Regions from separate parts of the Mesobacillus sp. LC4 genome, predicted to be linked through region 2. Evidence: predicted binding sites of a transcription regulator. Region 2 holds the regulator's gene; each other region holds the start of a gene.
What was found. Region 2 encodes Rex, which represses fermentation and respiration genes when NADH is low (regulators of the CRP and FNR family bind a similar motif). Its sites were predicted from a motif close to TTGTGAAATATTTCACAA; they were not measured.

Region 1: a site for Rex is predicted at 1,168-1,185, ahead of qoxA (cytochrome aa3 quinol oxidase subunit II). Genes of this name have one in related genera too.
Region 3: a site for Rex is predicted at 1,158-1,175, ahead of AB5I83_RS14400 (YwiC-like family protein). Genes of this name have one in related genera too.

Annotation. Positions count from the first base shown of each region.
Region 1 is NZ_JBGCUB010000001.1:1,153,098-1,156,220, forward strand. Features, by position in the region: gene AB5I83_RS05905 (alpha/beta hydrolase family protein) at 1-723, opposite strand, end outside; gene AB5I83_RS05910 (hypothetical protein) at 848-1,012, shown strand; gene qoxA (cytochrome aa3 quinol oxidase subunit II) at 1,299-2,324, shown strand; gene qoxB (cytochrome aa3 quinol oxidase subunit I) at 2,314-3,123, shown strand, end outside.
Region 2 is NZ_JBGCUB010000014.1:5,392-8,514, forward strand. Features, by position in the region: gene AB5I83_RS22560 (ABC-F family ATP-binding cassette domain-containing protein) at 1-220, opposite strand, end outside; gene moaC (cyclic pyranopterin monophosphate synthase MoaC) at 399-893, shown strand; gene AB5I83_RS22570 (redox-sensing transcriptional repressor Rex) at 921-1,586, shown strand; gene AB5I83_RS22575 (YdiK family protein) at 1,612-1,812, opposite strand; gene AB5I83_RS22580 (CPBP family intramembrane glutamic endopeptidase) at 1,816-2,547, opposite strand; gene AB5I83_RS22585 (GNAT family N-acetyltransferase) at 2,794-3,123, shown strand, end outside.
Region 3 is NZ_JBGCUB010000004.1:214,991-218,113, forward strand. Features, by position in the region: gene AB5I83_RS14390 (respiratory nitrate reductase subunit gamma) at 1-300, shown strand, start outside; gene AB5I83_RS14395 (MEDS domain-containing protein) at 414-986, opposite strand; gene AB5I83_RS14400 (YwiC-like family protein) at 1,233-1,949, shown strand; gene AB5I83_RS14405 (Crp/Fnr family transcriptional regulator) at 1,994-2,686, opposite strand; gene argC (N-acetyl-gamma-glutamyl-phosphate reductase) at 2,915-3,123, shown strand, end outside.

The DNA.
Region 1 (3,123 bases), on a different contig from region 2:
TTCTTTTTCCCAAAAGTAGGAATTAAAGGTATGGTCTGCCCCAGTCACCAGGTGCAGTGCAGCCCGACCCTGGTAGCATTTCTTCTGATAATTCTTGGATTCCTCAATTGAAACAGCTTCATCCCTTGTTCCATGGATGATCAAAACATCCCGTTCAAATGATTTAGCCCTTTCCCATACATCAAAGGTATTTAGCTCAGCAATAAAATCCTTTCCTATTAAATCCCCGCCTATGTCGAATGCGTTCTCTTCTTTTATATACGCAGAATTTTCCTCCATAACTTTCACTTTCTCTGCCATATTGCCAGCTGGAGCCAGTAAAATAAGTTTCTCAATTTCCTCTGGGTGATCTCCGGCAAGAAGACTGGCAACCAATCCTCCCATGCTAAATCCAAGAACAATCACTTTTTCCTTATCAATTTCGGGATGTGATTGAACATACTGGAGAATCGTTTCTGCCTCTGTTAACTCATTCAAAACAGTCATATCTTCAAAATTTCCATCGCTTTCCCCGCTTCCTAAAAAATCGAATCGGAAGCTGGCAATCCCAAGTTCTTCAAGTGCCCTGGAAATCTTTAAAAAGAAACGGTGCGGCTCGAGCTTGCTGCCAGTAAAGCCATGCAGAAGAATAACAGCAGGAGCCTTTTTCTGAGCCAATAAGGGGAAATGCGCCATCCCCCTCATCACCTTGTTTTTATGTAAAAGCGAAACAGCTTGTTGCATTCGCATAACTCCTTCCGATGTTTTCAATATCTTCAATGGTATCACAATTGGTCTGATTAACCATTGAAATAAACTTGAATATAATCCATACTAAACACATAGGAATTATTGGAGGGATAAAAACATGAATCTTTTTGCTGAAAAATGTCCGCGTTGTAAAAAAACGCTGGAAGTTAAAGAGCATCCTTCAAGCAAGACGATCATCATTAAAGCTTGCACCACAGGCCATTATGAAAAGGAATTCCATCCAGCATTGGAGACATATATAGAGAGAAATAAAGTATCATAGTCTTTGAAGCAGGGCCTCAATTTGAGTGCCCTGCTTTTTCGTCAATGGGTTTTATTTTTAATTCACCAAGATGACAATTTTTGTTTTCATAATTTGTTCACATTTGTCTTCAAAACCGTAACAATTTCCATGTTAGAATGATTACAAATAAATTAGTGTGATATTTATCACACTCATTACCACAACTTACCGTTCATTTTTGCATCATTTTCAAAAACTTTGTGAACGAATGAACATAAGTTTGTGATAGAATGAACAAGTTCGATATTTGAAAGGAGCTGCAGTGATGAAGAAATCAAAACTTTTTTTGGTCTCCCTCACCTCGATCATAGCTGTGCTGTTGCTTAGCGGCTGTGAAAACAATATGGTGGTATTCAATCCTGAGGGACCAATTGCAAGGCAAATTCTGGAGTTAATCAACTTTTCGATTGCTTTGATGCTACTTGTTACAGTGGTTGTTTTCGGGCTATTCGGATTCATCGTCTGGAAGTATCGTGAAAAGAAAGACAATATGGATTACGAACCACCTGAAGAACACGGCAGCACTGTGCTCGAAATAATTTGGACAGTGATTCCGATTTTGATTATCGTAGCTTTGACGATCCCTACGGTTAAAACGATTTACGCTATAGATGAAATTCCTAAAGGATATGAGAATAAAGAACCTCTTGTCATTAACGTTACATCCGCAGATTGGAAATGGATATTCAGCTATCCGGAACAAGGAATCGAAACTGTGAACTATGTGAATATTCCTGAAGACCGCCCGATTGATTTCAGGCTGACTTCTGCAGGTACGATGCAAAGCTTCTGGATCCCTGCTTTAGCGGGCCAAAAGTACACGATGGCAAAAGCTGAAACACAGCTATATCTAGTGGCAGATAATCCTGGTTCCTATGTCGGAAAGAACACGAACTTCAACGGCCAGGGATATGCGGGCATGGAGTTCGAGGTACTTTCCCAGACACAAGAAGATTGGGATCAATGGATCAAAGATGTAAAAGAAACTGCTCCAAAAATGACATTGCAAGAGTATGAAAAAATGCTTGAGCCTTCCCACCTTGGACGGAAGACATTCTCAAATACTCACCTTGAGTGGGTTGATCACTCTGATCCGCATTCAAAGAACTACACAAATCCAGAAATGTATGATAGAGGACATGGCTGGCCTGGAAAGATCTTTGAGGATAAGGATAATTACAAGAATAAAGATGGAAACAATGAGCATTCAAATCATGGAAACAATGAAGATATGAAACATAAAGAATCCGAAACTGAAGATTCACACGGGGGTGACCACAGTGGGCATTAAGTGGGATGAATTTTTCGTAACAGGTGATCCATTAATTTTCGCATCACAAATCGGGATTGCCCTGACATTAGTTGGTGCATTAGCCGGCCTCACCTATTTTAAAAAATGGAATTATCTTTGGTCTGAATGGTTTACAACTGTTGACCACAAGAAGATTGGGATTATGTATATCCTGCTTGGCGTCGTGATGTTTTTCCGTGGCGGTATTGATGGCTTGATGATGAAAGGCCAGACTGCCGTACCGGAAAATGAATTCCTGAATGCACAGCACTATAACGAGGTATTCACCACTCACGGTGTCATCATGATTCTGTTTGTTGCGATGCCGCTCTTGATCGGTCTCATGAACTTTGTGATTCCTCTCCAGATCGGTGCTCGTGACGTTGCTTTTCCGCAGCTGAACGCCCTTAGCTTCTGGCTTACTGTCAGCGGTGCGGCGTTGTTCAATATATCATTTATCATCGGTGGATCTCCTGATGCCGGTTGGACTTCCTACTTCCCTCTTGCCGGGAAAGAATTCAGTCCGGGAATAGGAAATAACTTTTACGCAGTGGCCCTGCAAATTGCGGGTGCCGGTACTTTGATGACGGGTATTAACTTCGTTGTCACAGTGTTGAAAATGAGAACTAAAGGCATGACCCTGATGAAGATGCCGATGTTCACATGGACATCTTTCATTACATCCATCATCATCGTAGCCAGCTTCCCTATTTTTACAGTAGCGCTTGCCTTGATGACTTTTGACCGCACTTTCGGTACACACTTCTTCACGATTTCCGGAGGCGGCATGGATATGCTC
Region 2 (3,123 bases):
TCTGGGCGAGATAGCCAATCATCGTCCCTTTAGGACGGATGATTTCACCGCCATCATGGGATTCATACCCGGCAATGATCTTCAGCAGGGTTGATTTTCCTGCTCCGTTTCTTCCAACAAGCGCAACACGGTCGTTGGTCTGTATTTCAAACTTTATATTCGATAAAATAAGATCAGCAGCAAAATATTTTGATAGCTGATTAACCTGTAATAAAATCATTGTTTTCACCTCTATTGCCTTAGAGATAGTGTAACCCATTAATATAGGCACGGCAATATGTGCGAACTGCTATAGGTTATATGGTATTGAAATTTCACTATGTATTGTGAACACTGAAACAAAGTTCACACACAAGTTTGACAAAATAGTGTATCATTTGATAGAAAGGAGCTTACATATGGCAGAATTTACTCATTTTAACGAAGAGGGCAGAGCAAAGATGGTCGATGTCAGTGAAAAACCGGAGACGGTCCGTACGGCAGTCGCCCATTCAAGCATAACCGTGAATGAAGATATATATGTGAGAATCACTGAAAATAAAATGAAAAAAGGGGATGTACTGGCTGTCGCGCAGGTAGCAGGCATCATGGCGGCGAAAAAAACGTCTGAAATCATCCCGATGTGCCACCCGATTCCACTGACAGGGATTGACCTTTCATTCGATTGGGAGCAAAATGGAAATGACTATGTTTTAAATATCGCCGCAGCTGTAAAAACAAAAGGGAATACAGGTGTGGAAATGGAAGCGTTAACAGCAGCTTCAGCATGTGCGCTGACTGTTTATGATATGTGCAAGGCCGTTGATAAGGGCATGGTAATCGGAAAGACCTATCTGGTCGAAAAAACCGGTGGTAAGAACGGCGATTTCAAGAGAGAAGAAAAGTTGAGATAGAAATACGGACAGGGTGGAGGATGGAGAATGACGAATGATGCTATGAAGATTCCGCAGGCAACCGCAAAACGTTTGCCGCTGTATTACCGGTTCTTATTGAACTTGCATTCTTCAGGTAAGCAAAGAGTATCATCAGCGGAATTAAGTGAAGCGGTAAAAGTGGATTCAGCGACAATCCGCAGGGATTTTTCCTACTTTGGAGCTTTGGGTAAAAAGGGGTACGGCTACAATGTCAATTACCTGCTGACCTTTTTCCGAAAGACACTGGATCAGGATGAATTGACGAAGGTTGCCTTGATCGGAGTCGGTAATCTGGGAACAGCGTTTCTGAACTACAATTTTTCAAAGAACAATAATACGAAAATCGAGATTGCCTTTGACGTAGATCCAGGTAAAGTGGGCACGAAGATTGGTGACGTAGCAGTGTACCATATGGATGATCTCGACAAAGTTGTCGTAGAGGAAGGCATCCAGGTGGCAATTCTGACAGTCCCGTCTGCTGTCGCACAGCCGATAACAGACCGATTGGTGCAGGCAAATATCAAGGGAATCCTGAACTTCACGCCGGCGAGGCTGAATGTGCCTTCATCGATCAGGATCCATCATATTGATTTGGCAGTTGAATTGCAATCATTGATCTATTTCTTAAAGCATTACCCGACAGATACCGAACCAACAGAATCGGCAGAATAAAAAGTAGCTCCTTCAGAGGAAGGAGCTACTTTTTCTGTATATTCTTCAATTTGAAATGAAAAAGGATCATCCTGATGCCAGAACCAAAGTCGAACGTGGCAAGAGCCACTAGTAAGTAGCTGAAGAATCCCCATCCTGAATCGTTTACATTCTGGATGGCGAAATAGGTGAATAAGCTGCCTAACAAGATGTAGACAATGCCTGAAAATAAAGGCGATTGTTTCATAACTTAGAATCCCCCAATAAAACCTTGAATTTTCTCTGCTTCTTTTATCATTCTCTCAATGTCTTCCCTAAATACGGATTGAAGCAGGACAACCATTGTATTCATTGTAACATGGGCGATGATTGGCACGATGATCCGCTTTGTTTTTACATAAAGGAAAGCAAAAGTGAACCCCATTGCAGAGTACAAGATCACATGCTCTGGTTCCATATGTGCAAGCGCAAAAATAACAGAGCTGATCAATCCAGCGAAAAAGAAATTCATTTTCTTATGCAGGCTGCCGAAAATGATCTTACGGAAGACGATTTCCTCTAATATAGGGCCGATGATCGAACTGACCAAAATGACAACCGGGAACATTTCAATCAGCTTAATGATTTCCTGTGTATTCTCAGAGCCCATTTCGATGCCAAGCATATTCTCGATATTGGCGGCGATTGATTGCGCGAACAGTGCGAGGAATACACCTGCGAAAGCCCAGGCGGCTGAGCTTGCTGGAGAGGACGCATCACGTAAGTCCGCATGAGATCTGCGTTCTTTCCTTAAAAGCAAAAGCACGATGACTAGTGTCAGTGAAAAGCTGATCACAAGCCAGTATGGAATCGAGAGGGTCTCCATTTCCTCCAGGCTCTTTCCCATCGCAGCACCGGTGAAGGCGACAATCGGGATGCCAATCAGGCTTGAAAGCTGCATGACGATATAGGCGATAATGATGTACCAGTATTCCTTTTTCAATAGAAAAACTCCTTATCAATGCAGATAATGTATGTCCTGAAATTTTACGTAATAATAAGCCGACCTGTAAAATAAAATACGAGGACAGCTTTGGTTTGGATAGACACTGTCTTTATTCTACTAATAAATGATTGGAAAGTTCAAATTGTAGGGTCAGGAGAAAAAACGGTGGAACCAGGTTTTAATCATTTTGGAGAGCACTTGCGGGATAAGGTGAATAATTTTATGAAAAGGGTCGGAGGAAACATGATCTATTTGGAAACGCCAAGGCTGAAGCTACGTGACTGGTCAGCAGAAGATCTGGAGCACTTTGCAAATATGAATGCGGACCAGGAGGTCATGAAGTATTTTGCCAATACTTTATCAGAAGAAGAAACGCACCAATTTTATCAAAACATTATCTCCGAGTTGGAGGATTGCGGCTATGGGCTGTATGCTGTTGAAGTCAAGGAGACGAAAGAATATATAGGTTTTATAGGATTTCACAGGGCAACTTTCGAAGCGGATTTTACGCCGTGTATCGAAATTGGCTGGAGGCTCAAGAAAGAGTCATGGGGAAATGGGTATGCAACGGAA
Region 3 (3,123 bases), on a different contig from region 2:
CTGCTGGGCATCGTCAAAATACTTATGGCTGCCAGCACAGCAACCGGCATTGCCATTGTGCTTTCGAGCAGCATAGCTTACGAACCAGTATTGCTGTTAAGATGGCTCATCAGCCTAGCGCAACTGCAGCCGGACATGAGTCTGGTCATGGATGTCTCCATTCTCTCGAAGGTGCATTTTATTGTTGTATTCCTATTTCTATTGAGTTTGGCATTCACCAAGGAAATTTATTATTTACTAAAACCGCACTTATATTTAAAAAAGATCTTTTTAAAGCTTCAATTTGAAAGAAGAGGCTGAATGTAGAAGGCTGTTTTAGTTTGAGGAACCAATTGTATAGAGCTTGGCAAATTATCCAGGTTTGATATAAAGGCGACAAAAAAAACGCTTAGGGGTACCTAAGCGTTTTTGTCTTATATTAAATCAGCTGTCGCCTGGTATTCAGCGGAAATACTGAACTTATCATCTCTTAAGACATAAGGATGTGTTTCCATTAGAATTTTTATAAGATGGTCAGGCATTTTCGCTCCTTCGTATGCACAAATCAGTGGAAAAGACAGTGAATTTACAGCTTCGTCTACTATTCTTTCAAAATCTTCAATTATATGAAGTGGATCTTTCATAGTAGCCCACTCCACATGCGCCCAGGATCGGAAGGGGATGGCATTTTCTATGTACGGTTGAACCATTTTATTAAAGTATTCGAGGATTGCTGGAGGATGATAACTGCCACTGGAGTAATAAAAGTCGAAGTTGTTTACGTTATGAACAAATTTCATTTGATCTTCCGTTAATCGCGATTTAAGCTTCTTGTGAATGGAGCGGAAAAGAGGTTCATTTTCTATGAAAATAACATAATCTCCCGCTAAAATACCATCTTCTATAAAATCAATAGCCTGTTCAATGTATTTCTCCGTTTCGTTATAGGAATACAGAACATGTACGCTCCGTTGATCTTTAAATAATTGATTCATTTCGTTTTTCAAGTGATCACCCCTTCATTCACGATTCCCTCAAGTGTACTACACTTGAGGGGGTCATGATACCCCTGTTTAAGTAAAATCCCTGAATGGCGCTTCGAGCTTTATTATAAGAGATATGTTTTACTTGAATGGGTTTTTGACATTTCGGTGTCGGTTGGGTTTTTACAGGAGAAAATGTGATGTGTTTCACTTATTCATCCCTTCATCTGCTCTATATTTAAGGTAAGAAACATAAGGGAGTGTTCATCCATGAAGTTATTTATGCCAAAACAGCATGGTGCCTGGGCGATGCTGATCATCCCTTTTTGGCTGGGAGCAGCAGCAAGCGAAATAATATGGCAGCATGTCCCGTTTTTTATCGGATGGCTTTTACTATATTTAGGAACATATCCGCTTCTGTTAATGTTCAAGAAAAAGAAAATTCCATTCTATCGTAAATGGGCGCTTATTTATATAACACCAGCGCTTGCGTTCCTGATGGTTCCATTGTTCACAACGCCAAGCATTGTCAGCTTTGGTCTTGCGATGATCCCGTTTTTCGTGATCAATGCGTACTTCTCTGCAAAAAATAAAGACCGTGCCCTCCTGAATGACTTAAGTGCTATTGTTGTCTTTTCTATTGCCGGACTGGCCAGCAGCTATCTGCCAAACGGGGAAATCAATGAAAATTCACTACTGGTCTTTGCATCCAGCATTCTATTTTTCACCGGAAGTACATTCTACGTAAAAACAATGATTCGCGAAAAGAAGAACAGCCAATTCAAATGGATTTCCTGGACATATCATCTTTTGGTTCCTGTTCTATGGCTTGCAGCCGGTGAGTTCATAGTCGCTGTGGCCGCAGTGCCAAGCTTAATCAGAGCTGTAGTATTTTATGGAAAACCGCTTTCTGTCATGAAGGTAGGGATATACGAAATCGTCAACGCCGTCCTGTTCTTTATCATCATGCTTTTTGCGATTTTGTAAAAAAGATCATAAGAAAAGCCGCCAGTAATTTCTGGCGGCTTTTGCTATTCTATATTACATATTTCAACCGGACAGTTCTCACAATCTATCTCTCTCTTGAGCACATTGAGGGAATGGACGGTTATGAATCCTTTATCAATGGAAATGATGTTACTTTTCCTCAGTTCGCTCAATAATCTGTTCACGACTTCGCGTGATGTACCACAGAAGTTTGCTAGTTCCTGATTCGTCAGCGATACATCGATTTTCAAGCCATCTTCAGTTTTGACTCCGTAGCTGTTCACCATCCGGATTAACGTTGAGTATAAAGCACCTTTCTTCCCATGAAGAACAAGATCCCTGAACCTTGTTTGCGATTTGCGATGCTGCAGGGATAGCCACTTTACGAGTTCCAGTGCGAGCCCGCTATCCTTTTCAATTTCTATCTCTAACTTTTCCTTTGGAATCACTGCCACTGTCCCGCTTTCGGAGGCACGGGCATTCAGTATATGCTGAGATGCCGAGCTGAACAAAGCCAACTCGCCAACTAATTCTCCAGCTGAACACATCCTGATAGTCAACTCGCGGCCATCTGGAACCATTTTGCTGATCTGAAATTTACCGCTTTGGATAATGTATAACTCTTCTGCGATATTGCCTTCTTCAAAAAGGAAGCGCCCTTTGTCAATACTCTTGATTCTGTGAACCTTTTCAAAAAGCTTATTCAAGTTTGGTGACAACGTTGTTGCAGTCAACATATGAATTCCACCTTATTAAGAGGAGTTTTTATACTCCCTTCCGTATCTGATATTAATATAATTATATTGTAAATCATACAAAGCCAGCAATAAAATTGTGAATTGTTCACATAATTGTTAATAAATCTATTGCGTTTTGATTCTTTTGTTCTTATAATAAAAAGAAATTTATTTATAATTATAAATTTTTATGGTTATTTATACATAAAGTTGAAAAGGAGGTTTCAAGTGAAGGCAGCGATCATCGGTACTACAGGGTATGGTGGCGGAGAGTTGATTCGTATCCTTGCAAATCATCCATTTATGAAAATCCATTCAATCCACACGACAAGGGATGAAAAACCTGTTTCAGAAGAATATCCCCATTTAACCGGAATATTTGATAAGGTCCTCACCAAGATTGAAACTGACAAAATCGCCGAGGAAGCAGACATTGT